Regions from separate parts of the Rhizobium sp. CC-YZS058 genome, predicted to be linked through region 2. Evidence: riboswitches for the same ligand, from Rfam matches in the RefSeq annotation. Region 2 holds a riboswitch; each other region holds the start of a gene.
The links. A riboswitch is a leader RNA that binds a small molecule or an ion and turns the genes downstream of it on or off. The one in region 2 is predicted to bind thiamine pyrophosphate.
Positions count from the first base shown of each region.

Region 1: it holds a riboswitch for thiamine pyrophosphate, as region 2 does, so the genes downstream of both, U8330_RS06430 (ABC transporter permease) here and thiB (thiamine ABC transporter substrate binding subunit) in region 2, are expected to answer to the same signal.
Region 3: it holds a riboswitch for thiamine pyrophosphate, as region 2 does, so the genes downstream of both, U8330_RS13745 (FAD-dependent oxidoreductase) here and thiB (thiamine ABC transporter substrate binding subunit) in region 2, are expected to answer to the same signal.

Region 1 covers NZ_JAYESJ010000001.1:1,328,472-1,338,994, reverse strand. The annotation lists gene U8330_RS06455 (dimethylarginine dimethylaminohydrolase family protein) at 1-35, opposite strand, end outside; gene thiD (bifunctional hydroxymethylpyrimidine kinase/phosphomethylpyrimidine kinase) at 127-942, opposite strand; gene thiE (thiamine phosphate synthase) at 939-1,601, opposite strand; gene U8330_RS06440 (hydroxyethylthiazole kinase) at 1,598-2,374, opposite strand; gene U8330_RS06435 (ABC transporter substrate-binding protein) at 2,371-3,321, opposite strand; gene U8330_RS06430 (ABC transporter permease) at 3,352-4,107, opposite strand; TPP riboswitch at 4,237-4,341, opposite strand; gene U8330_RS06425 (GGDEF domain-containing protein) at 4,450-5,667, opposite strand; gene U8330_RS06420 (hypothetical protein) at 5,996-6,178, shown strand; gene U8330_RS06415 (helix-turn-helix transcriptional regulator) at 6,802-7,269, shown strand; gene U8330_RS06410 (hypothetical protein) at 7,202-9,277, shown strand; gene U8330_RS06405 (hypothetical protein) at 9,292-9,504, shown strand; gene U8330_RS06400 (YcaO-like family protein) at 9,545-10,523, shown strand, end outside.
Region 2 covers NZ_JAYESJ010000001.1:3,692,542-3,703,064, reverse strand. The annotation lists gene U8330_RS17720 (GNAT family N-acetyltransferase) at 1-154, opposite strand, end outside; gene U8330_RS17715 (RNA polymerase factor sigma-32) at 621-1,487, shown strand; gene U8330_RS17710 (M48 family metalloprotease) at 1,559-3,094, opposite strand; gene U8330_RS17705 (ATP-binding cassette domain-containing protein) at 3,315-4,088, opposite strand; gene U8330_RS17700 (thiamine/thiamine pyrophosphate ABC transporter permease ThiP) at 4,085-5,692, opposite strand; gene thiB (thiamine ABC transporter substrate binding subunit) at 5,746-6,768, opposite strand; TPP riboswitch at 6,814-6,922, opposite strand; gene U8330_RS17690 (thiamine diphosphokinase) at 7,000-7,650, shown strand; gene U8330_RS17685 (ABC-F family ATP-binding cassette domain-containing protein) at 7,653-9,479, shown strand; gene U8330_RS17680 (ABC transporter ATP-binding protein/permease) at 9,498-10,523, opposite strand, start outside.
Region 3 covers NZ_JAYESJ010000001.1:2,852,381-2,862,903, forward strand. The annotation lists gene U8330_RS13715 (patatin-like phospholipase family protein) at 1-640, opposite strand, end outside; gene rsmD (16S rRNA (guanine(966)-N(2))-methyltransferase RsmD) at 774-1,334, opposite strand; gene U8330_RS13725 (pseudouridine synthase) at 1,341-3,491, opposite strand; gene U8330_RS13730 (nucleoside deaminase) at 3,565-4,014, shown strand; partial or broken gene U8330_RS13735 (thiazole synthase) at 4,051-4,818, opposite strand; gene thiS (sulfur carrier protein ThiS) at 4,820-5,017, opposite strand; gene U8330_RS13745 (FAD-dependent oxidoreductase) at 5,014-5,997, opposite strand; TPP riboswitch at 6,198-6,309, opposite strand; gene U8330_RS13750 (GNAT family N-acetyltransferase) at 6,453-6,989, opposite strand; gene U8330_RS13755 (hypothetical protein) at 6,994-7,608, opposite strand; gene ileS (isoleucine--tRNA ligase) at 7,797-10,523, opposite strand, start outside.

The DNA.
Region 1 (10,523 bases), 2.4 Mb from region 2:
GTCTGCGCCATGTCCTGCGCACCATAGTCCGCCATGTCGGTCTCTCCCTGTTCGTTCGGCCGGGACGCTACAGCGCCACCTGGCCCGGCGGCAAGATGCGATCCCAGGCGGGTCGCACCGGAGAGGTCAGGCGGCACCGTCTTCGGCCGACCACCAGGCATGGAAGTGATGCACCGGCCCTCGCCCCGTACCGATGCCGAGCGTGCGACCGGCAGCGAGCGCAGCGGTCAGATAGGCCTTGGCTGCCGTGACCGAAGCGGTCAGCCCCTTGCCGCGGGCAAGGCCTGCGGTAATGGCGGCTGCCAGCGTGCAGCCGGTGCCGTGGTCGTGCCGGGTCTCTATGCGCGGCACCGTGAAGCGGCGCAGGCCTTCGGCATTCAACAGGATGTCCGTGCTGTCCGGCCCTGCCCCATGCCCGCCCTTGACCAGCACCGCGGCAGCGCCGAGCGCCAGAATCGCCTCGCCCTGGGCGATCATCTGCGCCTCGCTTTCGGCCATCGGCAGGCCTGTCAGCAGGGCGGCTTCCGGCAGGTTGGGCGTGACCAGCGCCGCGCGCGGCACCAGCCGGGTTCGCAGCGCTTCGATCGCCTCTTCCTGCAGCAGCCGGTCGCCGGAGGTGGCGACCATCACCGGATCGAGCACCACCGGACCGGCAAAGCCCGCCAGTCCCTCGGCGATCGCCTCGATCGTCGCGCAGCGCGAGACCATGCCGATCTTCAGCGCATCCACCCGCAGATCGCCGAACACGGCGTCCATCTGCGCTGCGACCATGGCGGGCGAAACGTCCTCGACGCCGGTTACGCCCCGCGTGTTCTGCGCAGTGATGGCGGTCACGACGCTCGCGCCATAGGCACCGAGGGCCGAGAAGGTCTTGAGGTCGGCCTGGATGCCGGCGCCGCCGCCGCTGTCCGAGCCGGCAATGGTGAGAGCGATCGCCGTCATGCGCCGCGCTCCGCAAGCGCCGCATCCACCGCAGCCCGGAAGGCACGCGCCGTGCCGACGACGTCTCCCGAGCGGAACAGGGCGGCGATGACCGCCACGCCATCCGCCCCGGCGGCGATGACAGGCGCCACCCGGTTGAGGTCGATGCCGGCAATGGCACCGACCGGCAGGTCGGGCCGTTTCTCCGCGAGGCCCCGGCGCAGCGCGCGATAGCCGTCGAGACCGAGCGGCGGATTCGTATTGACCTTCGACGCCGTGGCGAAGACGCCACCGATGCAGGCGTAATCGATCGGCGCGGCCGCGGCATGCTGCGCGTCCTGCTCCGTCTTGACCGTCAGCCCAATGATCGCGAAGGGGCCAAGCAGCCGCCGGGCCGTTTCCGCCTCCAGATCCTCGGCACCCAGATGCACCCCGTGCGCCCCGGCGGCGAGCGCCACATCGACACGATCATTGATGAGCAGCGGCACGCCACGTCCCTCGATCGCCGCCCGGATCGCCACCGCCTGCTCGACCATGCGGCGGGACGAGGCCTGCTTGTCGCGATACTGGACCAGCGTCGCGCCGCCCCGTACGGCCTCGGCCGCCAGGACGGCCAGATCCGCCACATCGGCGAGCGATCCGTCCACGATCGCATTCAGCCGGAAATCGACCGTCGTCATTCTGCGTCTCCCTGTCCTGCCACAAATCGTCCTGCCGCAGATTGTCCTGCCGCATAGCGCGCCCGCGCCTCCAGCGTCTGCCCATCGAGCGAATAGAGGTGGTCCAGCAAGGCCGTGCCGAAGCTGCCGGGGCCGGATGCGCTTTCCGCGGCCAGTTCGGCCGCCACACCCGTGATCGACAGAGCGGCGGCCGCCGCCGTGAAGGGATCGGGCTCCACCGCCATGCAGGCCGCGATCACCCCGCCAGACAGGCATCCGGTCCCGGTGACCGCCGCCATCAGGCCATGGCCGTTCTTCACGTCGATCAGTCGGGCACCCTCGCGAAGCCGGTCCGCCGGTCCGGTGGTGATGCTGAGGCCGTCGGAGCGCTCGCCGATCAACGCCATCTCCGCCCGGTTGCCGCGCACCGCGCTCGGGCCGCGCTCGATCAGCAGGCGGGCGAAGGCGAGCCGGCTTTGCGAATAGTCGCAATGGACCGGATCGAGCACCCAGGGAATGCCGCGCGCGGCCGCGCCCTCTACCGCCGTCAGGATCACCGCCCGCCGGCCGGCATCCAGCGTGCCGAGGTTGACGGTCAGCGCATCGGCACGTCCCACGAAGTCCTCGATCTCCTCGGGCGACGCGGTCATCGACGGAATGCCGCCGACCGCCGTAATGCCGTCGGCGGTAAACTTCTGGACCACCGTGTTCATCAGGCAATGCACGCGCGGACGCCGGGTTCGCAGCCGTTCGAGGATTTCGGCCGCCTGTCGGCCCGTAAGGATGCCCGTCATCGGCCGAGCTCCACGGCAAGCGAGGCGATGTCAGGCGCTGCCTTCAGAAGGCCTGCCTCGACCAGGAAGGTCCCGAAGCGCCGGTAGCGCGCGGCATCGAGCGCCGCGGGGCGCTTGGCAAAGCGGGGCAGCGTGTCGGCAAAGGCCTGGCGATTGAGCGCATCGTCGAGGGCCGGATAGGCCTTCAGAAACAGATCAAGCGACTCCTGCGGGTGATTGGTCAGGTAGATCGTTGCCTTTTCCACCGCCGCCAGGAGGCGCGGCAGGCGCGGATCGTTGATCAGATCATCGCGGGTGACGAAGATCAGTTCGTCATAGGCCGGAACGCCGTTCTCCTCGGGAAAGAAGGCGCGCCCCTCATGACCTTCGAGCCGCATCTGGGTCAGCTCGAAATTGCGATAACCGCCGATCGTCGCATCGACCTTGCCGCCGATCAGCGAGGGGGTGAGCGCGAAATTGACATTGACGAAGGTGACGGTGGCCGGATCGACATTGGCGGCCGTCAGCATGCGCTTGACCAGCGCATCCTCGAAGCCCGAGACCGAGAAGCCGATCGTCTTGCCCTGGAGATCGGCAATGCCCTTGATCGGGCCGTCCTTCAGCACCGTCAGCGTGTTGAGCGGCGTTTCGACCAGCGTGCCGAACCGTTTCAGCGGCAGCCCGGCTTCGCGATCGAGATAGAGGCTCGGCTGGTAGTGGAGGCCAATCTCGGCCTGGCCAGCCGAAACGAGCCGCGGCACGGAGGAGGGATCGGAAGGCGGCACCAGCGTGACCTCCAGGCCCTCCTGCGCGAAGAACCCCTTCTCCTGCGCCACAACCAACGGCGCGTGATCGGGGTTGACGAACCATTCGAGCATGACGGTCAGCCTGTCCGCTGCAGCGGCAGGCGGGGCGCTTGCCAAAGCGGTCGCTGTCAGGAGAACGGCTGCTGCAAGAAGGCGCAGGATCGGTCGGGGCATCGAATTTTCCTAAAACTGTCAGTCGGATGTGGGTGGGGTTTCGCGCGCCCAGGGGGCGAGACCGGCGGTCAGCCGGTCGATGGCGAGGCGCAGGACCACGCAGAGGAGCGCCAGCAGCGCCATGGCGGCAAAGACCATGTCGGCCTGCATGCGCGCATTGGCCTGCACCATGACGAAGCCGAGGCCGCCGGAGGCGCCCACCCATTCGCCGACGACGGCGCCGAGCGGGGCGAGCGGCGCGGCGACCCGCAGGCCGGAGACGAGGCTCGGCAGAGCCAGCGGCACGCGCAGGCGGGTCAAGACCTGGAACGGGCTTGCCGCCGTCAGCGCCGCCGCATCGAGCACGGCCGGCGGCGTGCGGTTGAGCCCGTCGGCAAAGGCGGAGGCGACGGGGAAGAAGATGATGATCAGCGTCATCGCCACCTTGGAGGCCATGCCGAAGCCGAGCCAGAGAACGAGGATCGGCGCCAGCACGAAGACGGGAAAGGCCTGCAGCACCACGAGCATCGGCCAGGCAATGCGCCCGATCCGGGGACAGGCGGCGAGCCCGAAGGCGACCGCTGCACCGAACAGGCTGCCGAGCACGAGCCCGGCCCCGATCTCGCCGAGCGTGATCGCGGTCTGGTCGAGGAGGAAGTCCCGTTGCCGCCACAGCGTTGCCGCCACCGCGGCGGGCGCCGGCAGCACATAGGAGGGCAGCAGCCTTGCCGCGACTGCTCCTTGCCAAAGAGCGAGGACACCGAGGAGGCCGAGCGCCGCATGCCGCGCCTGCATGGCGGATCAACGCTCTGGCTGGCGGCGGGATCGGCGGAAGGCGAAAAGCGGGACGGCAGCACACATCAACGATCTCCTGACACACATCATGGAGATCCGAGCAAGCGAAGACGGGGGAAGGTGCATCACCGAAGCGCCTGTTTCCGTTCCTACGCCGGTATGACCCGGATCAGGTTCAAGGGTCCAGGCTCCACGCCCATCTCAGCACCGTCCGGTGCTCCCCTCGGAAGAGCCAAGGAGTGGCGGGAAAAGGCGATGATGTCAACCGGGCATCCACCGGATGCTCCGGCGTCGCCTCACACGGATCGTTCCCGCACGGCGTTCGTGTTGTTGATCCGAGCGTCAGCCGGTGGCGGCCCTTGCCGGATAGGCGGGAACTTCGGTTTCCTCTTCGCCGGGCAGCGGGGGGTCGAGCTCCGTTTCGACGCGATTGCGGCCAGCCTGCTTGGCGCGGTAGAGCAGCCGGTCCGCCGTGGTCATCAGCGAGCGCAGCGTATCGTCGGTGCCGACAGCAACCAGCCCGGCGCTGAAGGTGACATGGCGGGTCACGGCCGTTTCGGCGAGAACCTCCACCGTAAAGCGGGCGGCAATTGTTCTGAGAAGCTGCTGGGCGGTGGCGAGATCCCGGCCGACGAGCAGTGCCGCAAACTCCTCGCCCCCCATGCGGGCGACGCAGTCCTCTTGACTGAGGACGTCTTTTGCAACGCGCGCGAAGATCGTCAGCACCTGGTCGCCGGATTCATGGCCGTAGCGGTCGTTGATCTGTTTGAAATTGTCGAGATCAAAGAGCACGAGCAGGGGCGCGGAACCCGCATCCGCCGAATGGGCGGCGATGACGGGCGTCGCGCGCTGCGTGAAGGCGCGGCGATTGTCGAGCCCGGTGAGGAAATCCGTCTGCGAGGCGCGGAGCAGCAGGTGGCGGCTTTCCTCGCGGGTCAGGGAAAGAAGCGCCATCGGCGCCGCCATGGAAAAGAGCACGCCTTCGAACATGGTGAACAGGGCGACGCTGTCGAGAACGCCTTGCTGGTTCAGCGAATAGGCGAAGGGGATGACGACGACGCGCGCCAGATAGACCATGCCGTGCAGGCCGAAGACGACGGATGCCAGGACCCAGGAGCGCGTGGTTCCGGTCGTGCCGTTCAAGACCAGCATCAGCGCCAGCGTGAAGCAGGGGATGGCGATGAAGAAGCTGCCGACCGCGCTCCAGGCCGCGTAGGAGAGAAGCGGCCCGACGAAGAGCCAGATCACGCCGACGACACAGGATATGACCAGCACGGTCCGCGGCAGGCGCACACCCACAAACGGCATGGCGCCCGCCAGCAGCAGCAGATAACCGCTGACGATGAGGATATTGGTCACGCCCTGGCTGACGACCATGGGCAAGGTGGGCCTGCCGAGAAGCAGCGCACACCCAAGCCCCATGATCGCATAGCCGATGGTCCAGAAGGTCAGCTCGCGTGCGCGCTCGGAATTGAAGTGGCGTTCCCAGATCGTCATCACGGCGGCCACGGCCAGCGTTCCGAGGCCGATCGTATAGAGTGTGAAGAGACTCAACTGCATGATGACGTTCCGGTTTCGAATGCGACCATAGAGGCTCGGTTCTTTCCGGTTCCCTACCGCAGCCACAAGATTGCCGCGTTTGGTTGACAGCAGGTTACAACCTCACGGCGCATGCCCAATTCCGGCAATGCCACGGTGGCCAGCCTGTTGACAAGCTGTGGATAAGAGAACATATAGGGAACAGATCGAACGCCCCCGGCACAAGTTCCCTGCCCCGGTTCCGGGGGCGATTCGGTCTTCCAAGCCTTTGACGGCATCCGAGGAATGGATGGCAAGGGCCGAACGGCGGCATCGATCCGCCGGCTGACGGTCAAGCAGTGAGGTCGAGATGGAAGAGCAGATCGAAATTCGCGAGAGCGTGCGCATGCTTCTGGCCCAGGGCGAAGCATCGCGCCGGCGGGCTGAAGCCGCGCGTGAGGAAATGCGGGTTCGCGTGGCGGCCCTCTCCGCCAAGCCGGGCGAAAAGATCCTCGCCGCCATTCGCGAAGCGCGCGAGCGGACCAGCCACTGATCCCCTTCCCCATGGCGGCTGGCATCGGCAGGCCGCCCAACGCCAGGCCTGTCGGCCCCGATCGACATCCGGCGTCAGGAAAGGCCGGCCCGCTCTGCCTCTCGTCCCCTCGTGATGGCACGGGAGAAGTCTGATCGGCCGAGACCAGACGTTTGTTCGTCCTTGCTTCTTATTCCCCTCCCCCTGCGTTCGGCCTTGAAGCGTAATTGAACACGAACGAATCTACGGCGGAGCGACCGCGGCGCCGGCAGCACTCAGCGATCCAACCGGCTTTTCCGCAACCCTGACACTGTATCGACAGGTTGAACCGCGTACTGAACGCGAATTGGTCAGCGCTGTTTTACCACTTTGCGATCTTCGGCGCTCAGACCTTTGACATCATGGTCCGTTTGTGCAACGTCAGGACGCAGCGTGCAAAATTGCGCATATACTGAAAATAATGATACGGTGGAGGCATAAGCCCATTTACGATGGGCGATAATGTACGTAGACACTTACCAGAATTTCAGCACTAGCAAAAATAACTAGTCTGAGGACGTGTCGAACAGATGAGGTCCGGTTGCATAAGTCAATCCGCTCCAGCATCATTCACTGCGTTCTGACAGAACCCTACAGAGGCCCCTATGCCACTCATTCCCGGTAATCCGATCGACGTCTATGTCGGTTCTCGCATCCGCCTTCGCCGCCTGATGCTCGGCATGAGCCAGACGAAGCTTGCCGAACAGCTGGGCGTTACATTTCAGCAGGTCCAGAAATACGAGAAGGGCGCCAATCGCGTCGGCGCCAGCCGCCTTCAGCATATTGCCGACGTCCTGAAGGTGCCGATCAGCTTCTTCTTCGAAAATGGCGGCGAGCCGGAGAAGGAAGGCGGCCTGGGCGAAGCGCAGGATGTTGCAGGATTTGTCAGCACCAAGGAAGGCATGGAACTCAACCGCGCCTTCTTCGCCATCACCGATACGAAAGTCCGCCAGTCGATCGTCGCGCTGACCAAGTCGCTCGCCGGCAGCATGGGAGGAGCCGAAGATGACCAGCGTCGCAGAGCCGGCGGCGATGAGCTTCAGGCTGATCACGCTCGGGGAACTGACGCTTAGGAACGCAAGCGGGGCAGCGGTCAGCTGCCCCGACAAGGTTCTTCTGCTCCTCGCCTTTCTCTGCACACAGCCCGACGGCGCCCGCCATCGGCGGGACCTCGCCAATCTTCTCTGGCCGAATGCCCAGGACGAAGCGGCCGATACCAATCTGCGCTCGGCGCTTCGCCGCATGCGGCTGGCACTCGGCGAGACCCCAGTCGTCATCGCGGAGGGCGCCCGCCTTCGGCGCAACGCGGCCATGTTGTCCTGCGACCTCGACCTGATGCCGACGGCAGACCGGCCGGTGGCTCGGCTCGCCTGGTTGACCGGGGCAGTTTCGCGCGGCTTCCTCGATCGCGATCTTCGCCACGAGCCGGCGATCGAGCACTGGATCACCGGCGTCCGCACGACTCATCTTCTGCTGCTGCGCACCTGCTTCTTTCAGTGCCTGACCGCCCATCGCGGCGCGGCAGGCGATGAGGCCCTGCAGGCCGCGGCCGTTCCCCTTCTCGTGCATGACCCGGCCGACGAGGAGGTACGCCAGGCGCTGCAAGGCCTGTCCGCCGCCGCCCGCCCCGCCGGCAGCCCAGTCCGGTCGGCACTGTCGCTTTTCTCGGCGTCCCCTGGCAGGGATGCCAACGTCCCGCCCGTCCTCGGCAAAGCGACCGATGGTTCGGCGCTGCCTGACGCAAAGCCTGTCCCTGGCCGAAGCCTCATCACGCCGCCCTCCAGCGCCTCGCCCTTCACCTATCCCGGCCTCAGCCCCTCCCCGCCGCCGGCCGAATGGACCGGATTCGCGGCCCGCCAGGACAACCGCAGCTTCTCCGACGAACAACGGACCCGCGCCGAGCGGGGCGACGACGTCGCTCTAGAGCCGCCACGGCCGGTTCTGCCGCGCCTTGCCCTGCTGCCACCGGATCAGGCGCGTGAATCCCGTCAGGCAGGTGCCCTCGTCAATGCCTTGATCGAAGACATCACCATCGGCCTCTGCTCGCTGCGCAGCGTCTCGGTCGTCGCGCCCTTCACGGCAGAGCGCTACCGCGCCTCGGGCGACAAGGCCGCGCTGCTGGAGCGACACGGGGTCACCTACACGCTCGACACCCGCCGTTCGCATGACAGCGTCTTCGCCCAACTCGTCTTCGTTCCCGGCGACGAGATCATCTGGGCAGCCCGCTTCCCGCTGACCGTCGACAATCTTGCGACCCAGCGTGTCGAGATCGCCCGGGCCATCACCCGCTCCACCGCCGACCGCATGGAAGCCAGCAGCGCCAATCATCTCGATTATCAGCGTCGCCCCGATGCCTATGTCGCCTTCCTGCGCGGCACGCAGTTTCTCTCGAGCCTCGAGCTCAAGGATATCCGCAAGGCCCGGCGGATGATGCGCGAGACGCTGCAGCTCGACGCCGGCTTCGCGCCGGCCATGGCCGGCATGGCCCGCGCGCTGATGACCGAATGGCTGCTGACCGCCCGCGGCGACAAGGACCTGCTGCTGACCGCGGAGCGCCAGGCATTGCGGGCCGTGCGCGAGAACCCGGCGCTCGCCTCCGCCTATCGCGAGCTCGGCGTCGTCGAACTCTATCGCGGCCGGCTGGACGAAAGCCTGGAGGCGCTCGACACGGCCGAGAAGATCAGCCCGCACTATGCCGACGTGCTTTACAGTCATGCCGATACGCTGGTGCATGGCGCGCGGCCGCAGGCCGCCTTGGACAAGATCACCCGCGCCATCGACCTCAATCCGCTCTGCCCGGACAGCTATCTCTGGACCGCTGCCGGGGCCTGCTACTTCCTCGGCCGGTTCGAAGCCGCGCTCGCCTATATCAAACGCATGGAAAACCCGAAACCGGCCGACAGATTGGCTGCCGCGAGTTGGGGAATGCTTGGCAATGCACGGCAAGCGCGTGTATATAAGCAGCGTGTCTTGCGTGAACATCCCGACTTCGAGTTGGAGCGCTGGCTCGAGGTCGTTCCCAACCGGGAAAGTTGGCAGCGCGAACTCTATCGCGAAGGCTTGCGGAAAGCCGGTTTCTAGACAAGGGGAATGACATGGCTCAGGTTGTAATTCTTGGAATAGAAGGCGAAGACGGACTGTGGATCGCCGATCTCGGCGCCGGCACGGTCACTCCGTTCAAGGACAAGTCCGCCGGGGCGCTTGCTTCCGGCACCCCGCGCAGCGGGCTGGTGACGAAGGGCGTCGACTTTGCGGTCGCGATCTCCTCGGCCTCCGAAGCTGCCGCCGGCCATTATGAAGGCCGATGAGGCCTTGCGGCCCTGAAACCGGTCCCGCCGTCATCGACCCATGACGACGGCGGGGTCCTACCGGTCACGCGCGCCCGCCGAAACCCTCGCGCTGATCACGCCGCATCTGCCTGCGCTTGGCATCACACGCGTCGGGTCGCAGACCGGCCTTGATCGAGTCGGCATTCCCGTCTGGTTCGCGGTCACTCCCAATGCGCGCGCCATCGCCATTGCCCAGGGCAAGGGCCTGACCGATGAGGACGCGCAGGCCTCCGCGGTCATGGAGGCGGTCGAGCGCGTCATCGCGTCCAGCCCCTCCTGCGTCCGGCGCTCCGCCTCAAGCCGGGACATCGAGGCGGATGGCGGATCCGTCGATCCGCTGGAGACGCTTCTCAGCCCTCGGGCCGAGCCGGTTGCACCGGACGAGGTCATCGACTGGACCCCGGCCGAGAATCTTCTTTCAGGCCACACGGTCCACCTCCCCTTCGATGCCGTTCATCTCGACCGGACGCAGCTGAAGCCGCGCTATTGGCGCTCCTCCGACGGGCTGGCTTCCGGCAATACGTGGGACGAAGCGGTGTTGCACGGCCTACTGGAACGGGTGGAGCGCGATGCGCTGACGCTGTGGCACGTGACGCCGCCCACCCGCCGGCCGCCGGCGATCGATCCGGCCTGCCTTGCCACCCCGACCATCGACGATCTCGTTCAGCGAATCGAGCGCGCGGGGCTCATCATCCGCCTGTTCGACATCTCCTCCGACCTGAACCTCCCCTGCTTCATGGCGTTGATCGCCCCTGCCGCCGTGCTTGCAGGGGGCGCGGTCCGGCATGTCGATCTCACGCTTGGCAGCGGCGCGCACTTTACCGCTGCCGGGGCCGCCGCCCGCGCCATCACGGAGGCCGCACAATCGCGCCTCACCTTCATCGGCGGTGCGCGCGACGACGTCCCCGCCGCCTTCTTCACTGACCCGGCCCCGGAGGACCTCTGCAAGGTCCTGCGCGCGCCGGTCGATCCCCTCCACCGACCCGGCTCCACTGGCG
Region 2 (10,523 bases):
ACCAGCGTTCGTCGCGGCGCGCGACCATCTGGTGAAGCGGCGTATGGGGGATCAGCCCTGCATAGGCCTGCAGCCAGGACTGGCGGTGGACTTCGGACACTTCGGCGGCGTCCTTGGGCTCGGCATAACGAACCTCGATCGACAGGGTCTTCATTGCCCGTAACCTTCCATTCCGCCTGCCGCCCGTGTCGCGCCGTCATGGCGGCGAAGAGCAGGGTAGGGGAATGTTAACGCAGTCTTAACCACTCCATCAAGCCGCAAAACGTGCCGGTCACCGCCGCACACAGGAATAGGGGCCAGCGAAAAGCAGGAGAGCGCCCGGAACTTTTTGCCGGGGACGTGCGTTGGAGGACGTTGGGTCTCGAAACACGTATCTGCGCGCCGTCCGTTGGCGCCGATATTCGAAACCGAGCCGGAGCTGCCGCAAGGGTCGTCTCTGTCGATGAAAAGCCAGATAGGGCGTCTCGCGTGCAGGTCAAGCCACCCAAGGTCAAGCTGCAGAACCCCGGTCTTTCCGGGTCGGCGCCACGCGCCAGCGACGCATCCAATGTCGTCTCGTTTTTTTCTTCCCGTTTCGCAATGCCCGGATGCGCATCCGGAGCTCGCCATGGAGTTCTCTCATGAAAAATCTTTCGGCAGATCGTCGCATGATCAAGATCGCCATGGCCGCTCCTTATCTGGAGCGCAGCGAGGAGCAGGAACTCGCCCAGGCCTGGAAGGACAATCACGACCAGGAGGCCCGCAACAAGATCGCCATGGCGCATATGCGTCTCGTCATTTCCATGGCGGCCAAGTTCCGTCATTTCGGCCTGCCGATGAGCGATCTCGTGCAGGAAGGCCATATCGGGCTTCTGGAAGCCGCCGCCCGGTTCGAGCCGAGTCGCGATGTGCGGTTCTCCACCTATGCCACCTGGTGGATCCGCGCCTCCATGCAGGATTATGTCCTGCGCAACTGGTCGATCGTGCGTGGTGGCACTTCCTCGGCCCAGAAGGCGCTGTTCTTCAACCTGCGGCGCCTGCGCGCCAAGCTCGCCCAAGGAAACCGTCAACTGACCGCACGCGCCGTGCATGAGGAAATCGCCACCGCGCTCGGCGTCAGCCTGGCTGATGTCCAGACGATGGATGCCCGGCTTTCCGGCAGCGACACATCGCTCCAGGCGCCGATTTCTTCGGGCGAATCCGACAGCGGCGAGCGGCTGGACCTGCTCGCCTGTGCGGCACCCCTGCCGGACGAACAGGTGACCGACATGATCGACCAGGAGCGCCGCCGCACCTGGCTCGGCCACGCTCTGGAAAGCCTGAACGACCGCGAAATGAAGATCATCCGTGCCCGGCGCCTGTCCGAAGACAGCGCGACGCTCGAAGAACTCGGCGCCGATCTCGGCATTTCGAAAGAGCGTGTGCGGCAGATCGAAACCCGCGCCTTGGAAAAGCTGAAAGTTGCGCTTGTTGCCCAGGCGCCCGAGCTGGCGCTCACCGCGCACTGACCGGCGCCGCCACATCCTTCCCTGCCCCGAAAGCCCGCCCAATCGGCGGGCTTTCCTCGTTCGCAGAGGCGTTACTCGGTGATGATCTTGACGCGGTCGCCCGGCCGCAGCGGGGTTGCCATCTGCAGGTCGTTCAGCATGCGGAACAGGTCGAGCTTGCGATCGGTCCCCAGCATCCGGGCCGAAAGGGTGGCGGCGGTATCGTTCGGCCCAACGGTTACGACGCGGATCCGCAGCGGCTTCAGCGACGCGACCTCCTGCGGCGTCATGCGTCGGAAGGAGGCGCGCAGAATGTCCGCCGTCGGTTCGAGCGCCGGCATGTCCTTCGGCACCGCAGTCAGGAAGCGATAGATCTGGCTGTCGATGCGGATGACGGTGACGTCGAAGTCCCAGCGCTCGGCCGAGGCCCGCGCCGTTGCGGCTTCCAACCCGTTGATGTCGATCGCGTGGATCGTGTCCGGCTTCAACCCGGTCACCCAGCCGCTGCCGATATAATCGGTCAGGCTGCGCTTTTCCGTATCGGCGACGCCATCGAAGCGGATGGCGATGTCGCCGGGGCCGGTGGCGAGAACCGCCTCGGCCTTGTTGTCGATCCGGAACCCTTCCGGCACGTCGAAGCGGATGCCGAGCTTGCCGTGAAGGAAGGTGCGGCCGCGGACATAGCCTTCCTGCGGGCTGTCGCCGAACAGCAGACCGTCGATGCCGTCGAGATAATAGTCGCGGCCACGATCGCCGATCGTCCCTTCAGCGCCGAAGGCGCGGGCGTGGCGGCGGGCGAGATCCACGCGCTGCGGCGCGCTCGGATGGCTGGACAGGAAGTCGAGGCTCTGGTCGGCATCGGGATCGACCGAGGAGAAGCGCGCATAGGCGGCCATGGCATCGAGGAAACGCGCCGCGGCATAGGGATCGTAGCCGGCTTCGCCCAGCATGCGCACGCCGATCACATCGGCCTGGAGCTCCTGGTTGCGCGAAAAGGCGGCAAGCCTGAGCTTGCCGCGTGCCAAGGCCTGCTTGCCGGCGAGGTCGCTCGACAACACCTCGGAGACGACGCGGCTGGCGATCACCTCCGCCTCCTCGCGCTGCTGGCGCTGGATGCCGTGGTTCGCGGTCACATGCGCCATTTCATGCGAAAGAACGGCCGCCACCTCCGAGGCGTCATTGGCGAGCGCCAGCAAGCCGCGGGTGACATAGAGATAGCCGCCGGGCAGCGCGAAGGCGTTGATCGCCGGCGAATTGAGGATCGTGATCCGGTAGGACTGGTTCGGGTTTTCCGACACCGCGGTCAGCGCGCCGGTGATCCGGGCAACAAGACGCTCGGTCTTCTCGTCCTTGTACTCGCCGCCATAGCTGGCGACGATGCGCGGGTGCTCGCGCGCCCCCATTTGCGCGCGCGGATCGTTCTTCTGTACCTCGTCGACGATCTGCGGCGTGGAGGACGGGGCGACGCTCGGTTCGTAGCTCTGCTCGATGGCCGTCGTGCAGCTGGCAAGCGTCAGGAGCGAGAGACCGGCAAGCAGCTGCGCGAGCCGGCGCGGAGTGCGCGCAAATGCGCCTGCAACCCCTGCTCCGATCCTGTGCTCGCGGTTGCTCCGCCTGGTGTCGTTCATGCCTTCAGCCCATGTCCCGCGCGGCGCAGTCGCTGTCCGCCTGCGCCCTCTGTCCGCCGCCCGTTTCGCAAGGCTTCCGCTTAACGGATTCGCGGGAGAGATGAACAGCGTTCCGCGTCGAAATACTTGCCGCGTTGTGTAACAGCAACGGGACCCCTCTCGATCCGCCTTCGCGGGTGCCACAGGCGGGCGGTCAAATTGTGGCAGACGGCAAGATCCTTCAGCCTTGCTCCGCCGCTCTGCCCAGAAAGCGGGCTACCTCCGGGGGCGCGCGACGGGACAGGAACCGGCCTGCCTCCTCCTGCAGCAGAATGCGGCCGTCGGACAGGAAGAGGACCGCGTCTGCCAGCGCCGCCACGTCGTCGGGATGGTGCGTCACGATCAGCGTCGTCAACGCCTCGCGTCGGTGCAGCGCCAGGATCAGCGCCGTCATCTCCCGCCGAAGGCCGGGATCAAGGGCGGCGAAGGGCTCGTCGAGCAGGAGAATGGGCCGCCGCCGCACGAGAGCGCGGGCCAACGCCACCCGCTGGCGTTCGCCGCCGGACAGCGTCGGCGGCTGCCGACCTTCAAAGCCATCGAGACCGACGGCCGACAGAGCGGCCGCGATCCTTTGCCGGTCATCCGGGCGAAGCCGCAGCGCCGGATCGATGCCGAGGCCGACATTGGTGGCGACATCCAGATGGGCGAAGAGGTTGTGGTCCTGAAAGACGATGGAGACCGGGCGCTCGGCCGGGCCGAGCGCCGTCATGTCGCGATCGGAAAAGAGCACCCGGCCGCTGTCCGGCTGTTCGAACCCGGCTGCGAGATTGAGCAGCGTCGACTTGCCGGAGCCGGATGGACCCACGACCGCGACCAGCGAGCCCATGGGGATCTGCGTGTCGAAGCGAAGCTCGGTGGCGGCGAACCGGATGCGGGTCTCGCTCAAGGTCAAGGCCGGCACATTCGGAGTCGGTGCGCCCGGGATGGGGGAGACGGGAAGAGCAGGCGGGGTCATGGACGGTCCGTGTCGCTGCGTGCGGTGCCGATCATCGTCAGCAGAAGGCAGACGAGACCGAGCAGAAGCGCCAGTCCCGCCGCGTCCATGCTGCGATAGGCGCCCATGCGGCTGAAGAGAAGATAGGGCAGGGTGATGAGCTCGTTCGAGCCGAAAATGGCCACGGCGCCGAGATCGCCGAGCGACAGGGCGGCGGCGAAGGAAAGGGCCATGGCGATCGGCCTGCGCAGGACCGGCCAGTCGATCAGTGCCAAACGGCTCCAGCCATGCAGGCCGAGACTATCCGCCAGCCGCCCGGTTCGCGCGGCATGGGTCAAGAGCGCGGGGGCGAGGATGCGGGTGACGAAGGGCAGGGCCATGACCGCATTGATGGCGACGATGACGGCCGGCGCAAAGGCGGCCCCATCGCCGATCTGGCGCAGGGCAAGGAACCAGCCTGCGCCGAGCACGACCGGCGGCACCAGCAGCACGAGGGAACTCGCGGCGGACACGCCGAGGCCGATCAGCCGCGCGGGTCCAAACCCATTTGCCCGGCGACCGCGCCGCGCGGCGAGCACCTGCTGCGCCTTGAGCATGGCGAGGCCCGAGAGCACGGCGAGAAGTGCCGATGCGGTTGCCATCGTCAGGCTGGTCATGGTCGCACGGTGGACCATCGGATCGCGCGCGAGGCGGCCGAGATCGGCGCGAAGTCCTGCATCGACCGCGGCGGCAAGCGGACTGGCCACGAAGACCGCAGCAAGCGCGATCACCGCGCCATCGCCGATCTTCGCCACCGCCGTCGCGCCGTCGAACCGGCGCTGGATCCGCCCGCCGGTCGCCTCTGCCAGCGCCGGCCTGCCCAGACGCGACAGACCGGCTAGCAGAAGGCCCGTCATCGCCAGCTGGACGAGGGCCAGGCTGAGCGCGCGGCCAGGGTCGAAGTCGAAGCGCAGCGCCTGGTAGATGGCAACCTCGATGGTGCTCGCGCCCGGACCCCCGCCCAGCGTCAGCACCAGCGTGAAGCTGGTGACGCACAGCATGAGAATGAGCCCGGCAATGCCCGGCATCAGCGCGCGCAGCACCGGCCCCTCGACGAAGCGGAGCAGCGAAAGTCGGGAGAGACCGAGATTGGCGCCAAGCAGAAAGTATTCGCCGGGTATCCGGTCGAGTCCGGCCACCATCAGCCGCACGGCCAGCGGCAGGTTGAAGAAGACATGGGCGATCACGATCCCCTGCAGCCCGTAGATCGACAGCGGCTGACCGAGGCCGAGCAGCTCGAAGACCCGGTTGATCACCCCTTGCCGGCCCCAGATGCCGAGAAGGCCGAGGGCGCCCACGAGTGCCGGCAGGCCAAGCGGAAGGGCCATCAGCCGCAACAGCCAGACGCGGCCGAGGAAGTGCCGCCGCCGGGCAAGTGCCAGCGCCACCGGCACGGCGAGCAGAACGGACAGCGCCGTCGAGAGCGTCGCCTGCAGCACGGTGAAGCGCGCGGCGTTCAGCACATAGGTATCGAAAAGCCCGCCGCCTCGAGCCTCGTCCCGCGTGGCAAGGCCGAGCGACAGGAGCGCCACGAGGACGAAGAGTGCGATGGCCGCAAGCGCCCCCACGCCGAACACCACCGTCAGCCGGCCCGCCGTCCGCTGCGGCACGGAAGGGTGCGGCGAACGGGCCAAGGGCGTCAGCCCCGGCTCATGGCCGCCAGCCACTCATCCACCCAGGCCTTGCGGTTCTTCGCAACGTCTTCGGAAGGGATCAGCAGCGTCTTTTCCGGTGATACGAGTTTGGAGAAGGCGTCCGGCAGCGGCGAGGCCGGTGTCGCGACCGGCATCATCCAGTTGGTCACGGGAAGAACGGTCTGCGCTTCGCTGCCGGTGAGATAGGCGAGAAAGGCCTTGGCAAGCGCCGGGTCGTGGCTGGATTTGGTCAGGCCTGCCACCTCGATCTGGATGTAATGGCCTTCCGAGAAGGCGGCCGCCTGATAGCGGTCGGTCTTTTCCTCCACCATATGGTAGGCCGGCGAGGTCGTGTAGGAGAGCACCATCGGCGCTTCGCCCTTGGTGAACAGGCCATAGGCCTCCGACCAGCCGGGCGTCACCGTCAGCACGCGGTCCTTCAGCTTCGCCCAGGCCGCCGGCGCCTCATCGCCATAGACCGCCTTGACCCAGAGCAGCAGGCCGAGACCCGGTGTCGAGGTGCGCGGATCCTCGATGACGATCTTCTCCGACGCATCGCCCTCGACCAGCTCCTTCAGGCTCTTCGGCGGCGTCTTCAGCGTCTGCGTGTCGTAGACGAAGGCGAAGTGGCCGTAATCATAGGGCAGGAAGGTCTCGTCGGAGAAACCACCGGGAACCTTCAGTGCGGCTGCGTCGAGGCCATGCGGCGCGAAGAAGCCTGTCGCCTTGGCCTCGGCCACAAGATTGGTATCGAGACCGACCACCACATCCGCCTTGGAGGAGGCGCCTTCAAGCTTCAATCGGGTCAGCAGCTCGACGCCATCGGCGACCGAGACATAGTCGACCGTGCAGCCGCAGGTCTTTTCGAAGCCGGCGGCGATCTTCGGGCCAGGGCCCCATTCGCTGGTGAAGCTCTCATAGGTGTAGACGGTCACCCGCTTGTCCTCGGCGGCGGCCGGGCCGGTCGCAAGACCGAGCGCCGCAAGCGCCAGAACGGGGGTCAGGGAAGTCAGCCATCGGCCACGCATCGCATGTCTCCTTCTCTCGTTCGTCGTCAAAGGGGAAAGAGCGGCGGTGCGCCTGCGTCTAATCCCTCCGCCGGTGTTAGCCGGATCAGGTTCCGCGGGTTGGCCAGGCGGCCTCTCAGCCCTTCGAAACCGAAAGGCACCCCGTTAGAGCAAGGCGAGATGTAGACGGGGCGCCCGCGCTTGACAAGATCGCCCTTTGCCCTAGGCCACGCTTCGCGCTATGGCGGTGCGATGACCGACAGTCCCTTCGCCATTCTTCTCGGCGGCCCCGTCACCGTGACCGACCGGCTTGCCGCAGCGCTTGCCGGCGCGCGCGTGATTGCCGCCGATGGCGGCATGCGCCATGCGGCAGCACTCGGCCTGAGGCCGGAGGTCTGGATCGGCGATTTCGACTCGACGCCGACAGCGCTGGGCGCCGCCTACCACGCCGTGCCGCGCGAGCCTTACCCGCCTGCCAAGAACGAGACGGATGGCGAGATCGCCGTTGCCGCAGCGCTTGCGCGCGGGGCAAGCCGGCTGATCCTCGTCGGTGCGCTTGGCGGCGAGCGCAGCGACCATGCGCTCATGCATCTCATGCATGCCGTAGAGCTCGCCGAACGCGGCATCGCGGTGCTGCTGACGAGCGGAGAGGAGGAAGCCTATCCGGTGATGAACGGCCGGCTCTCGGTCGACCTGCCCCAGGGCTCACTCTTCTCCGTGCTCGGGCTCGATGCGCTGAACGGCCTCTCGATCGCCGGCGCCCGCTATCCGCTGTCTGCCTTTGACCTGCCCTTCGGGGCATCACGGACCATTTCCAACGTGGCGGAAGGGCCTGTGACCCTAACGCTTAACGCCGGCCGCGCGCTTCTGCTCGCCCGGCCCTTTGACATGACGGGAGCCTGACCATGGCACCACCCATTCTGAAACTCGACGACATCGTGCTGACCTTCGGGGGAACCCCGCTGCTCGACGGTGCCGGCCTGCAGCTCGAGCCGGGCGACCGTCTCTGCCTGGTCGGCCGCAACGGCTCCGGCAAGTCGACGCTGCTCAAGGTGGCGGCCGGCATGGTGGAGCCGCAATCGGGCGAGGTCTTCCGCCACCCCTCGGCCACCGTGCGCTATCTGGAACAGGCCCCGGATTTCGGCGCACATCGCACGGTGCAGGCCTATGCGGAATCCGGCCTCGGACCGGGGGATGATCCGTACCGGGTCGCCTATCTGCTCTCGCATCTTGGCCTCACAGGCGAGGAAGACCCGGCTTCCCTGTCGGGCGGCGAGGCGCGGCGCGCGGCGCTGGCCCGCGTCATGGCGCCGGAGCCGGATATCCTGCTGCTCGACGAGCCGACCAACCATCTGGATCTGCCGACCATCGAATGGCTGGAAGGCGAGCTTTTGAAGACGCGCTCGGCGCTGATCCTGATCTCGCACGACCGGCGGTTCCTCGAAAAGGTCTCGACCGCCACGGTCTGGCTCGATCGCGGCCGTTCGCGCAGGCTCGACAGGAGCTTCGCCTTCTTCGAAGCCTGGCGCGACGAGGTGCTGGAGGCCGAAGAGCTGGAACAGCACAAGCTCGGCAAGCAGATCGAGCGGGAAGAACATTGGCTGCGCTATGGCGTGACGGCACGCCGCAAGCGCAACATGCGCCGGCTCGGCGCGCTCCAGGATCTCAGAAGCCAGTATCGCGGCCACAAGGGGCCGCAGGGCACGGTGCAGGCGAGCGTCTCGGATGCGCAGGAATCCGGCAAACTGGTGATCGAGGCCGAGAAGATCACCAAGCAGTACGGCCCGCGCACCATCGTTTCGCCCTTCTCCATCCGCGTTCACCGCGGCGATTGCATCGGTCTCGTCGGCCCGAACGGGGCAGGCAAGACGACGCTTCTGAAGATGCTGACCGGCCAGCTGGCGCCGGATGAGGGCAGTGTCAAGCTCGGCACCAATCTGGAGATCGCCACCCTCGACCAGCGCCGCGAGGATCTCGACCTTGAGGCCTCGCTGGCGCATTACCTGACGGACGGGCGCGGCGAGACCCTGCTCGTCAATGGCGAGCAGCGCCATGTGACCGGCTATATGAAGGAGTTCCTGTTCCAGCCGGAGCAGGCGCGCACGCCGATCAAGAACCTTTCCGGCGGCGAGCGGGCGCGGCTGATGCTGGCGCGCATCCTGTCGCGGCCCACCAACCTGCTCATCCTCGACGAGCCGACCAACGACCTCGATATCGAGACCCTTGATCTGCTCCAGGAGATCGTCGCCGGCTTTGCCGGCACGGTCATCCTCGTCAGCCACGACCGTGACTTCCTGGACCGGACGGTGACCTCGACCATCGCCCCTGCCGATCCCATCGCGCCGGACGGGCGCTGGATCGAATATGCGGGCGGCTACTCCGACATGATGGCGCAGCGCAAGGGCGCGGCCGAGGAGCGCAAGCGCGCCGAAAAAAGCGAGAAGGCCAAGGCCGCGGACGCCAACCCTGCGGCGAAATCTGCCGGTGGCGGCAAGGGCAAGCTTTCCTTCAAGCAGAAATTCGCGCTCGATACCCTGCCCAAGGAAATGGAAAAGGCGGAGGGCGAAATTGCCAAGCGCGAGGCCGAAATGGCCGATCCCGCACTTTTTGCCAAGAATCCGACCCGGTTCTCGACGCTCGCCAAGGAGCTGGAAACGCTGCGGGCCCGCGTCGAGGCCATGGAGCAGGAGTGGCTGGAGCTCGAAATGCTGCGCGAGGAGCTGGAGGGCTAAGCGCGAGGGAGGGCGCGCTCAGACCACCTTGGCGACAGGGCGCGGCTGATCCCGGTCATCCGGATCGTCCTGTCTGCCCGCCTCGGGTTCGATGGCGCGCAGATGCAGGACGCGCGGCTTCATGATCTTCAGATAGGTTTCGGAGCGGCCGATATAGAGCATGGCGGTGTCCGGCAATCCGGTCAGAAGCCGCGTCATGCGCTGTTTCCAGTCCGGCTCCATGCCCTCCAGCACCTCGTCGAACACGGCAAAGCGCGGCCGCTTCAGCAACAGCCGCACGAAGGGAATGGCCTTCTGCTCTTCCGTGGTCAGCACCTTTTCCCAGCGCGCCCGCGTATCGAGCTTGCCGAACAGATGGCCGAGCCCGGCCTTGGTCAAGGCGGCCTGCAGGGCGTCATCGGCAAACTGCGTGGCCGGATCGGGAAAGGCCAGCGCTTCGCGCAGCGTCCCGTCCGGAATATAGGCGGTCTGCGGCAGGAACATCATCTCTTCCTGCTTCGGCAGGCCGATCGTGCCCGCGCCGCAGGGCCAGAGACCGGCCAGCGCCTGGAAGAGCAGCTTGCGGTTCACGTGATGGTCGCCATTGACCATGATCCGCTCGCCCGGCAGCAGCGTCACCGGCGTTTCGACCAGGCGGAAGCCGCCGGCCTTTGCCAGCGCCTCATCCACCGCATTGGCAATCTCCAACCGCTCGAGCGTCAGCTGGCCCGCCGTGTCGCGATAGGCGATCGCCTGCTCGGGCTGGTACTCCTCCTCCATGTCGGTCAGCGTCTGGCGGAAGTCCGTCACGCGCATCAGGGTTGCCCGCCACTCGGCGATGGCGCCGAAATTGGCGACATACCAGCGCAGCGCCGTATTCACCTGGTTGAAGGCGCCGATCGACATCATGAGCTGGCCGAAGCTCAGGCCGCCGGAGAAATAGGCGGGCGCCGCCACGATGATCGGCACCACCACCACCGCCCAGCCATATCCGGCGGAAACCCAGGTCAGATTGGTATTGGCCAGCGCCAGGCGCTTCATCACCTGCAGCACGGCGGTGATGCT
Region 3 (10,523 bases), 840 kb from region 2:
CATCGACACCGAGAACGATCTCCGCCTTCCCGGCCAGACAATCGAACGGAACGGGATTGAGCAGCCCACCATCGACCATGGCCCGCCCTTCCACCATCACCGGCTGAAAAAGCCCGGGAATGGCCGCGGAGGCAGCGATGGCCTTGCGCAGATCTCCCGTCATCAGGTGCGCCTCGCACTGGCCGTAATAATCGGTCGCGACGATGGTCAGCGGGGTTCGCAGGCCGGCGAAATCGAGCGGGATGCTGTCCGGCAGGAATCCTTGGAGAATGCGTTCGAGATGATAGGGGCCGAAGCCGAAGCCGCCGCTGGCGATCTCCGCCCAGCGGGTGGGCCGCGCCTTCCACAGCCGGCCCATCAGCTGGTCCCGCCGCGCTACGCTGGAAAGCACCAGCGCCCGGATCTCCTTTCCGGTGAGACCTGCGGCATAGGCGGCGCCGAGGATCGCGCCAATCGAGGCCCCCGCGATCGCCACCGGACGGAGGCCAAGCTCGTCCAGCGCTTCGAGAACCTGGATATGGGCAAGCCCCCGCGCCCCGCCGCAGCCGAGCGCAAGCGCAAGGCTCGCCGACCCCTGATCGGCGGAAGGCCGGCCGGCGGGCGCCGGATCTGTGGCGTGCGGCGTGGCGGAGGGAGCCATGTGCGCAGCCAGAAAGGCAGTCGTCTCGGGGGATGAGACTGAAGAGACGGAGGTTGGAGAGAGAGGGGCTGGGGAACTGCGCCCGAGGTCCTGCTCGTCTGTAATGCGCCGCCTCCTTCTTGGCCGGTCCGGCTCAGGCCGGCTCGAAACGGTAGAAATGCATGCGGGTGTCGCCGAACTGGCGATCATCGAGGCTGCGATAGCCGGGCCCGGGCGCCGGCACGACATCGGCCCGTTCTTCAAGCACCACGAGCGCGCCCGCCACCAGCCAGCCGCCGCGCGCCGCTGCGGCAAGCGCGCGGTCGCCGAGCCCCTGCCCATAGGGCGGATCGGCGAACAGCAGTTGGAAGGGTTCCACCGTGCCGATGCCGCCGAGGTCGGTGGCATCGCGGCGGTAGATGCGCGCCCGCCCGGTGAGGCCGAGCGCCTCGATATTCGTGCGCAGCAGGCCCCGCCCCTCGGCGCTCATTTCCACGAACAGCCCCTGTCGGCACCCGCGCGACAGAGCCTCGAGCCCGACCGCGCCGGTACCGGCAAAGAGATCGAGCACCCGCGTGTCATCCAGACTGTCGGGATAGCTGTGGCTCAGGATGTTGAACAGGCTTTCGCGCGTCCGGTCCGTGGTCGGCCTGATATCGGCCGAGCCCGGCGCCGAAAGGCTGCGGCCCCGCAGGCTTCCGCCGACGATCCGCATCGCCGCCTAGTTCCCGCGCCCACGCGGCTTGCCGCCGCCCGGTCGGCCGCCAAAGGGCTTGCCGCCCGAAGGCCGCGACCCCGACGGCTTCGACCCGAACGGCTTGGATCCGGACGGTTTGGACCCGGACGGGCGGCCGCCAAAACTCTTTTCGCCAAAACTCTTGCCCCCCGAAGGCTTGCCGCCTGCGGGCCGGCCGGAGAGATCCCTGCCGCCGCGCGGAGCCTCAGCACGGTCTCCGAAACTCCTGCCGCCGGAGGGGCGATCGCCGAAGCCACCCTCGCGGCCGCCGCGGCTGAAGCCGCCCTCGCGACCACCTTTGCCGAAACCGCCCTCGCGGGCGCCCCTGCCGGCGCCGCCCTCACGGTTGCCTCGGCCGAAACCGCCCTCGTCGCGCGGGGCCGGCGTGCTGGCGCTGATCCATTCGCCTTCGGAATCGACGGTGCGCGCCGCGCGCGGCGTGCGGCGCGGTGGCGCGCGATCCTCGGTCTTGCGATCGGGATCGAACTTGCGGGCGCCCTTGGTCAGTTGGCCCTCCGCGGTGCGGCCATAGCGCTTGCCGCGCGGCACGCCATCGGTCTGGTCGCGGCGGATCGGCGCTTCCGCGGCCTCCCCTTCGGCCCGCTTTTCGGAGACAGGCCGTGCGCCGGGCGCCATCCAGACATTGGCGGTGCGCTTGCGCTGCGCCGGCTGGCGCTTCGGCCGCGCCTCGAACCGCTCTTCGTCCCGCCCACCATCGCGGCCACCCCGGCCGCCGTCGCGGGCATCGCGGCTCTTCCAGCCGGCATCCTTGCCGTCGCGGCCTCCCCGGCCGGCATCCCTGCTTTCCCGGCCTCCCCGGCCGGCGTCCGGCCTGGTATCGAGCCGGGCGCGCAGGCGTTCGCGGCGGTCGCCGTCATCCTCGCGGAAGCTCGAACGCTCGCGGCCGGCGCTGCGGGTCGGCGGCGCATCGGCCTGTTCCTCGGTCACGGCCGGGGAATCGTTGAAGAGCGGCGCCTCGAAATTGGCCTTGGCTTCCTCGATCAGGCGCGGGCCCAGCTGGTCGCGCAGCATGCGGCCGCGGATTTCCTGCGCCGCGCCTTCCGGAATTTCGCCGAGCTGGAAGGGCCCGTAGGACACGCGGATCAGACGGTTGACCTCGAGGCCGAGCGCGCCGAGCACATTCTTGATCTCGCGGTTCTTGCCTTCGCGCAGGCCCATGGTGATCCAGACATTCGAGCCCTGGACCTTGTCGAGCGTCGCTTCGATCGAGCCGTAGAGCACGCCGTCGACGGCGATGCCGTCCTTCAGCTTGTCGAGGTCCGCCTGTTCGACGGCGCCGTGGGCGCGCACGCGGTAGCGGCGCAGCCAGCCGGTGGAAGGCAGCTCCAGAACCCGCGCCAGACCGCCGTCATTGGTCAACAGCAGCAGGCCTTCGGTGTTGATGTCGAGGCGGCCGATCGAGAGCACGCGCGGCAGCTCGTCCGGCAGGCGGTCGAACACGGTGGGCCGCCCCTCCGGATCCGAATTGGTGGTCACCAGCCCGGCAGGCTTGTGATAGAGCCAGAGGCGGGTCCGCTCGATGCCACGGATCGGCTGGCCATCCACCTCGATCCGGTCGGACAGCGTGACATTGACGACCGGGGTCTCCAGCACGACGCCGTTCAGCGCCACGCGGCCTTCCATGATCATCCGCTCGATATCGCGCCGCGAGGCGACCCCGGCGCGCGCCAGGATCTTGGAGATGCGCTGCGGCGCATCCTCGCTGGTGGCGAGCGTCTCGGCCTTGCGGGCCCGGGCCGGCTTGCCGTCCGCCTTGTCGAAGCGCGGACGCGGTGCCCGCGTCTCATCGCGATCTTCGCGGGCAGCGCCGAACGACCGCGGCGGCCTGGCTGCGCCGGGCTTGCCTGCGCCGTGCTTGGCGAAATCGGGCTTCGTATCGCGGCTGCGGCCTTCCGAACGGGCCTCGCCCCTGCTCTCGCCGCTCGAACCGGCCCTGGCCTTGCCAGCGCCGAACTTGCCGGCGCCGAAACTTCCGCCACCGGGCTTGCCGGAGCCGGACGCATTGCGCCCTTCGCCCTTGGGCGCCGAGGAGCGGGAGGGCTTGAAGCCGGAGGATTTGCTGCCGGTGGGGCGGCCGGATGCGGCGCCGCGCGGGGGCTTGTCTTTGGATGTCATTTGTGTTGCCTGCCTTTTCGGCTCTCCTATCAGGTCGGGGCCAAAGGGTTAAGAGGAAATCGGCGCGCAAGGGATGGTCGGGACCGGCGGTTACATGGACGTGGCCTTGCGCGAGGCACGCGCGGCCGGCGCACGGGGCGAAGTCCCGGTGGGCGCGGTCATCGTCGTGGACGGCGCCGTAATCGCGGCCGCCGGCAACCGCACGCGCGAGCGCTCCGACCCGACTGCGCATGCCGAGGTCGAAGCCATTCGCGCCGCCGCGCAGGCGCTGGGCAGCGAGCGGCTGACCGAGGCGGATCTCTACGTGACGCTGGAACCCTGCGCCATGTGTGCCGCCGCCATTTCCTTCGCCCGGATCCGACGGCTCTATTACGGCGCCGAGGACGCAAAGGGCGGCGCGGTGGACCACGGCCCCCGCTTCTACCACCAGCCCACCTGCCATCACGCGCCCGAGGTCTATTCCGGCCTCGGCGAGGTGGAGGCGGCCCGCATCCTCAAGGACTTCTTCGCCGCGCGGCGGTGACCGGGACGGCGAACCGTCACCCTTCAGGCAAAGAGAGAGCGCCCGGCCGATCACCGGCGTGGACGGCACGGCCATGTCGCGCGGCTCCAGCATGCCGGCGCGGTAGGCGCAGGCGCCGGCCGCGACCGCCTGGGCAAAGGCTTCGGCCATGGCCGGGGGATCGGCCGCGCCGGCAACGGCAGTGTTGAGCAGCACCGCATCATAACCGAGCTCCATCACCGCCGCCGCATGCGAGGGACGCCCGATCCCAGCATCGACGATCAGCACCGTCTCGGGAAAGGCGGCGCGCATGGCTTTGAGCGCAGTCCAATTCTGCGGCCCCATGGCGCTGCCGATCGGTGCGCACCACGGCATCAGCAGCGCGCAGCCGGCGTTGAGCAGCGTCTCGCCGACACCCAGATCGTCGGTCGTATAGGGAAAAATCTGAAAGCCATCGGCGGCGAGAACACGGGCCGCCTCGGCGAGCTCGAAGACGTTCGGCGCCAGCGTGTCGTGGTTGCCGATGACCTCGAGCTTGATCCAGTTGGTCGCAAACAGCTCGCGCGCCATCTGCGCCGTCAGGATCGCCTCGCGCGCGCTGGTGCATCCGGCCGTATTGGGCAGCACGCGCACGCCCAGCTCGCGAATAAGCCCGAGGAATGCGCCGCCCTGCCGCCCGCCGGCCATTTCCCGGCGCAGCGACACGGTGACGATGCCCGTCCCCGACCGCCGCACCGCCTCCGAGAGCACGGCCGGCGCCGGATAGCCTGCCGTGCCGAGCAGCAGCCGCGAGGCGATCGTCTCGCCATAGAGCGTGATCGTCATCTCAGCCTCCCTGCATCGGCGAGAGAACCTCGATGCGGTCGCCCGGCCTGAGAGGATGGGCGGCACGCTCTTCGCGGTGGACGAGTTCGCCATTGACGGCGGTCGCCAGCCAGTCGCCCTCGAAATCAAGTGCGGTGAGCAGCGCGGCCAGGCGGTCGACCGCGCAGTCCACGGTTTCTCCATTCACGGTCAGGATCATGCCGTTTTCCTTTCTGTCGTCATGCGGGAAGCGGTCAGGCGCGCCGCAAGCTCCAGGGCGAGTGCCGGGGCAAGCAGGAAGCCGTGGCGATACATGCCGGCCAGCGCAAAGCCCTCGGCCGTTTCGACCAGGCGCGGCACATTGTCGGGAAAGGCCGGGCGCACGCCGGTGCCGGTCTCCACGATCCGCGCTTCGGCAAGGGCGGGATGCAGCGCATAGGCAGCGTTCAGCAGTTCCATCATCGAGCGGACGGACACAGGGCCGGCATCCTCGGTCTCGATCATCGTCGCGCCGACCATGAGGCGGCTCCCGCCGCGCGGCACCAGATAAAGGGGATGACGCGGATGGAGGAGGCGGACGGGGCGGGACAGGGTGATGTCGCGGGTTTCGAGGATCAGCATTTCCCCGCGGACACCGCGCAGCCCGGCGATCCCGCCGATGGCATCCGGTCCCCGGCAATCGACCACGACCTCGTCCTTTCCGCCCGGCAAGGCCTCCTGACCGAAGAGAAAGCGGACGCCCTGTCGCAGGGCGGCATCGTGGAGCCCCTGCAGCGCCTTGCGCGGATCGAGATGCGCCTCGGTCTCGAAGAAGAGGCCCGTATCGAAGCGATGGCCGAGATCGGGCTCCAGCGCCGCGATTGCCGCAGCCTCCACCCGGCGATGGCCTGTGGTCCGCGCAGCGAACCGGGCAAGATCTGCCCGGTCGCGCGGGTGGCTGAGGACGAGCGTGCCACGCTGCGTGACCGAACCGGGCACTGCCGCTTCCCACCAGGCGGCGGCCGTGCGGCCACGCTCCACCACGCTCGGGTCCGCCACCTCCCCTTCGCAGAACGGCGCCAGCATGCCGCCGGCCCAATGCGAGGCGCCGAGGCCGATGGCGGGACGACGCTCGACCACCGTCACGTGAAGTCCGTGACGCGCCAGCTCCAGCGCCGCAGCCAGGCCGGCGACGCCCGCACCCCGAACGACGACGCTCATGGCTTTTGCCTGCGAGAGACGGCCAGAGCCGGCCATCCTGCGACAGCGAGAGGAAGGACGGGAAGCGGGCAAGCAGGGTGCGATGGCTCGTTCGATCGCGGCATCATCGTCAGGCGCATGGTGCAGGCTCCGACCAAAAGGAGACCCGTTCCTGCCGCAAGAGGATGATACCACGAAGGCGGCACGCGCTGCGCGCTCGGCCCGAGATGGCTGCACCGTCCCTCCGCCAGCATGAACTGGATCAGGTTCAACGGGTCACTGCGCGCTCAGGCAGTTTCTCAGCCCCCTGCCGGGGCTCCCCTGGTGATGGGGGAAGACTGCCCGAGCGAGCGGGAGGATGTCAAGATCGTGGTGAGACGGCCGCAGGGGAACCGCGTGAGCGCGGCCGCAAGAGGCCTGAAGACAGGAGGCGACCAAAAGGCCGCGGCACCGGCGTCGAGACGATGATCCCTCGCTCAGCCTTCAGCGAAATCCTTCAGCGCCTGGCCGTCGAGCCGGTAGCGGATCCATTCCCTCTGGGGGGCGGCGCCGATGGCGTTGTAGGCGCGGATGGCGGGTTCGTTCCAGTCGAGCACGCTCCACTCGAAACGGCCACAGCCTTCGGCGACCGCGATGCGGGCGAGTTCGCGCAGCATCAGGCGGCCGGCGCCGGCGCCGCGCGCTTCGGGCGTGACATAGAGGTCTTCGAGATAGAGACCGTTGCGGGCGAGCCAGGTGGAATAGCTGAAGAACCAGACGGCAAAGCCGATCGGCTCCGCCTGTCCGGGAGATTGCTCGTTCCCTGCCGGCGCGGCATCGCAAAGCCGCTCGCAGATGAGCGCCTGCGTGATCGAGCCTTCGCCGAAGATCGACTGGGTGACGCTGTCGAGCGTCGCCTCGACCTCGTGCAACGCGCGCTCATACTCGGCAAGTTCCCGAACGAAGCGCAGGATGGTCGGTGCGTCCGCAGGGGTCGCGCGGCGCAGGCGCAGGCAAGACGGTGATGAAGTCATGCGCTTAGAAAATCTGCCACCACTGCTTGCCGCTGCCTTGGATCTGCGCGGCCTTCTTGCGCTCGCGCTCCTTCTGCTGCTCCGGCTCGCCGAGATCGGCCATGGCCTCTTCCGGCACCTGGCGATAGGCGAGCGGCGGATCCGACAGCGACCGACGCTGGTCGGAATAGGCGCCCATCTGCAGGCGGCGGGCTTCGCGATAGGCCTCCGTCTGTTCAGCCGCCGTCAGCTGGCGGCCATTGGCCGAGGCCTTGGCGAGCGGCGATACATAGCCGGGCGTATTCTTGTTGGCGTCTGCCTCTTCGCGCAGGCGCTGGCGCGTTTCCTCCGGGCTTTCCACCCAGGCCGGATTGTCGGCCACGGCCGATTTCTGCGGCGCGACGAGGGCGACGCGCTCCTGGGCCGGCGGCAGGACAAGGCCGGGCCGCGGCTGGTATTTCAGGTTTTTCGGCGCGCCCGACTCCATGCTGACCGAAGAGCCGATGTCGTCCATCAGCTGCTCGCCGGCGGTCTTGTCCGTTCCGTAGGTTGGGCCACCGATGCAGCCTGTGAGGGTCAGGCCCGCGACGAGAACCGCGACGAGGCCGGCACCGGCCCGAAACTGTCGTGTCATACGCATGAAATCCTTCCAGCCAAGCCTTCTGCCCAGTGCCCCTTGCCCCGAGCCCCTTGCCCGCGGACCACGCGCGCCCCGCCTGTCCGCTCTCGTCCCCTTGGCGGAGAAATCCGCCGAATTTCAGGCAGATCTACCGGATTATGCGCAGGAGCGCAATTGACCCGGCAGAGCTGCCGCTGATCACGGCGCCCTCAGGCGCCGTAGCCGAGCTCGCGCAGCGCCGCCGCATCGCGGGCCGAGACATCGGGGAACGCCGGATCGCTGCCGACATCGGTCGTCACCTTCCAGGAGCGGGCGCATTTGGTGCCTGCCGCCAGCGTCGGCTCGACGGCGACCGTCGGCACATCCTCCAGTCGGAAGGCCGCCTGCGGACCCTGTCCCGCCAGCACGGTGATGCCGGAGGTGATGCAGATCTCGGCGAAATCGAGGCCATCGAGGGCCGAAAGCAGCGCCGGATCGTCGATGTGAACAGTCGGTGCGGCCTCGAGCGAGGCGCCGATGCGCTTGTCCTTGCGCTCGATCTCCAGCGCGCCGGTGACGGCGCGCCGCACGGTGCGCACCTTGCGCCAGGTCTCGGCCACCGCCTCGTTCCGCCACTCGGCCGGAATGGCCGGGAACTGTTCGAGATGAACGGACACGGCAGAGGGGTCGCGCGAGAGCCAGGCTTCCTCGGTCGTGAACGGGATCATCGGCGCGAACCACAGCACCAGGCAATCGAAGAGCTTGCGGATGACGTGGAGCGCCGCACGCCGCTTGAGGCTCGATGGCGCCTCGCAATAGAGCGTGTCCTTGCGGATGTCGAAATAGAAGGCGGACAGCTCGACATTGGCGAAATCGGTCAGCGCCCGGGTGATGCGCTTGAAGTCGAAGTCGTCATAGGCCTTGCGCACCAGCTCGTCGAGCTCGGCGAGGCGATGCAGCATCAGCTTTTCGAGATCCGGCAGATCGGCATAGGCGATCTCCTCGCCCGTGTCGTGGGCGAGCGTGCCGAGCATCCAGCGCAGCGTGTTGCGGATCTTCCGGTAGGCGTCGATGTTGGTCTGGATGATCGTCTTGCCGACGCGAAGGTCTTCGGCATAGTCCGAGCTCATGACCCACAGGCGCAGGATATCGGCGCCGGCATCCTTCATCACGTCCTGGGGCGCGGTCACATTGCCCTTGGACTTCGACATCTTCTCCCCCTTCTCGTCCATGATGAAGCCGTGGGTGACGACGGCATCATAGGGCGCGCGGCCGCGCGTCGCGCAGCTTTCGAGAAGCGAGGAATGGAACCAGCCGCGATGCTGGTCGGAGCCTTCCAGATAGACATCCGCCGGCCATTTGAGATCCGGGCGGTCTTCGAGCGTGAAGGTGTGGGTCGAGCCCGAATCGAACCAGACGTCGAGAATATCGGTGACCATCTGCCAGCGGTCGCCGTCATGGCCATTGCCGAGGAAACGCTCCTTGGCGCCGGCCGCGAACCAGGCATCGGCGCCTTCCTTCTCGAAGGCCTCCAGGATGCGGCCGTTGACCTCCTCGTCCTTCAGGACCTCGCCGTCCTTGTCGGCGAAGACGCAGATCGGCACGCCCCAGGCCCTTTGACGGGACAAGACCCAGTCCGGCCGCTGCTCGATCATCGCGCGCAGCCGGTTCTGGCCGCCGGCGGGGACGAAGCGGGTCTCGTCGATGGCGGAGAGCGCGCGCGAACGCAGCGTCGTGCCGTCGCTAAGCGTCTTGTCCATAAAGACGAACCATTGCGGCGTGTTGCGGAAGATGACCGGCTTCTTCGAGCGCCAGGAATGCGGGTAATCGTGCTTGATGCGGCCGCGCGCGAACAGCGTGTTGGCGGCGATCAGCGCCTCGGTGACACGCTTGTTGGCATCGCCCTTCTTGCCGTTGTCGTCGAGCACGCGGGCCGCGCCCCCTTCCGCCGAGGGGCCGAAGCCCGGCGCCTCGTCGGTGTAGAAGCCGGCATCGTCGACCGGGAACGGGATCTTCGTCTCGATGCCGCGGGCCTCCAGCGCCCGCACATTCGCCATCCAGGCCTCGAAGTCCTCGCGGCCATGGCTGGGTGCGGTATGCACGAAGCCGGTGCCGGCATCGTCGGTGACATGGTCACCGTCGAGCAGCGGCACGGCGAAGGTATAGCCGAGATCGGCGAGCGGGTGGGCGCAGGTGATGGCAGCGAGTTCGCCGGCCTCGACCGTCCGCAGCCGCCTGTATTCGAGCTTGGCCTTGGCGAAGGCCTCGCCGGCCAGCTTATCCGCAAAGATCAGCTTTTCGCCGGGCTGGGGACCAAAGTCGTTGGTGGCCGCTGTGACCTCATAGAGGCCGTAGGAGATGCGCGCCGAATAGGAGATCGCCCGGTTGCCGGGGATGGTCCAGGGGGTCGTGGTCCAGATGACGACGGACGCGCCAGTGAGACTGGAAGGCGACAGCGTTTCCAGTTCGACCTTTGGATCCGGGAGACCATTCTGCTCATCAAGCTCTCCTGCCGAATACCAACGCGCTTCAGCGTTCTTCAACAAGCGGGAATTGGTATCTACCGCCACGGGAAACTTCACCCAGATCGTGTCGCTCTCGACCTCGTGATACTCCACCTCCGCTTCGGCCAGCGCGGTGCGTTCCACCACCGACCACATGATCGGCTTGGAGCCACGATAGAGCTGGCCGCTCATGGCGAGCTTCAACAGCTCGCCGGCGATGCGGCTCTCGGCGTGGAAGTTCATGGTCGTATAAGGATGGTCGAAATCGCCCTCGATGCCGAGACGGCGGAATTCTTCCGACTGGATGTCGATCCAGCCCTGGGCAAACTCGCGGCATTCCTTGCGGAATTCGTTGATCGGGACCTCGTTCTTGTCCTTGCCGCGGGCGCGATAGGCCTCCTCGATCTTCCACTCGATCGGCAGGCCGTGGCAGTCCCAGCCGGGAACGTAATT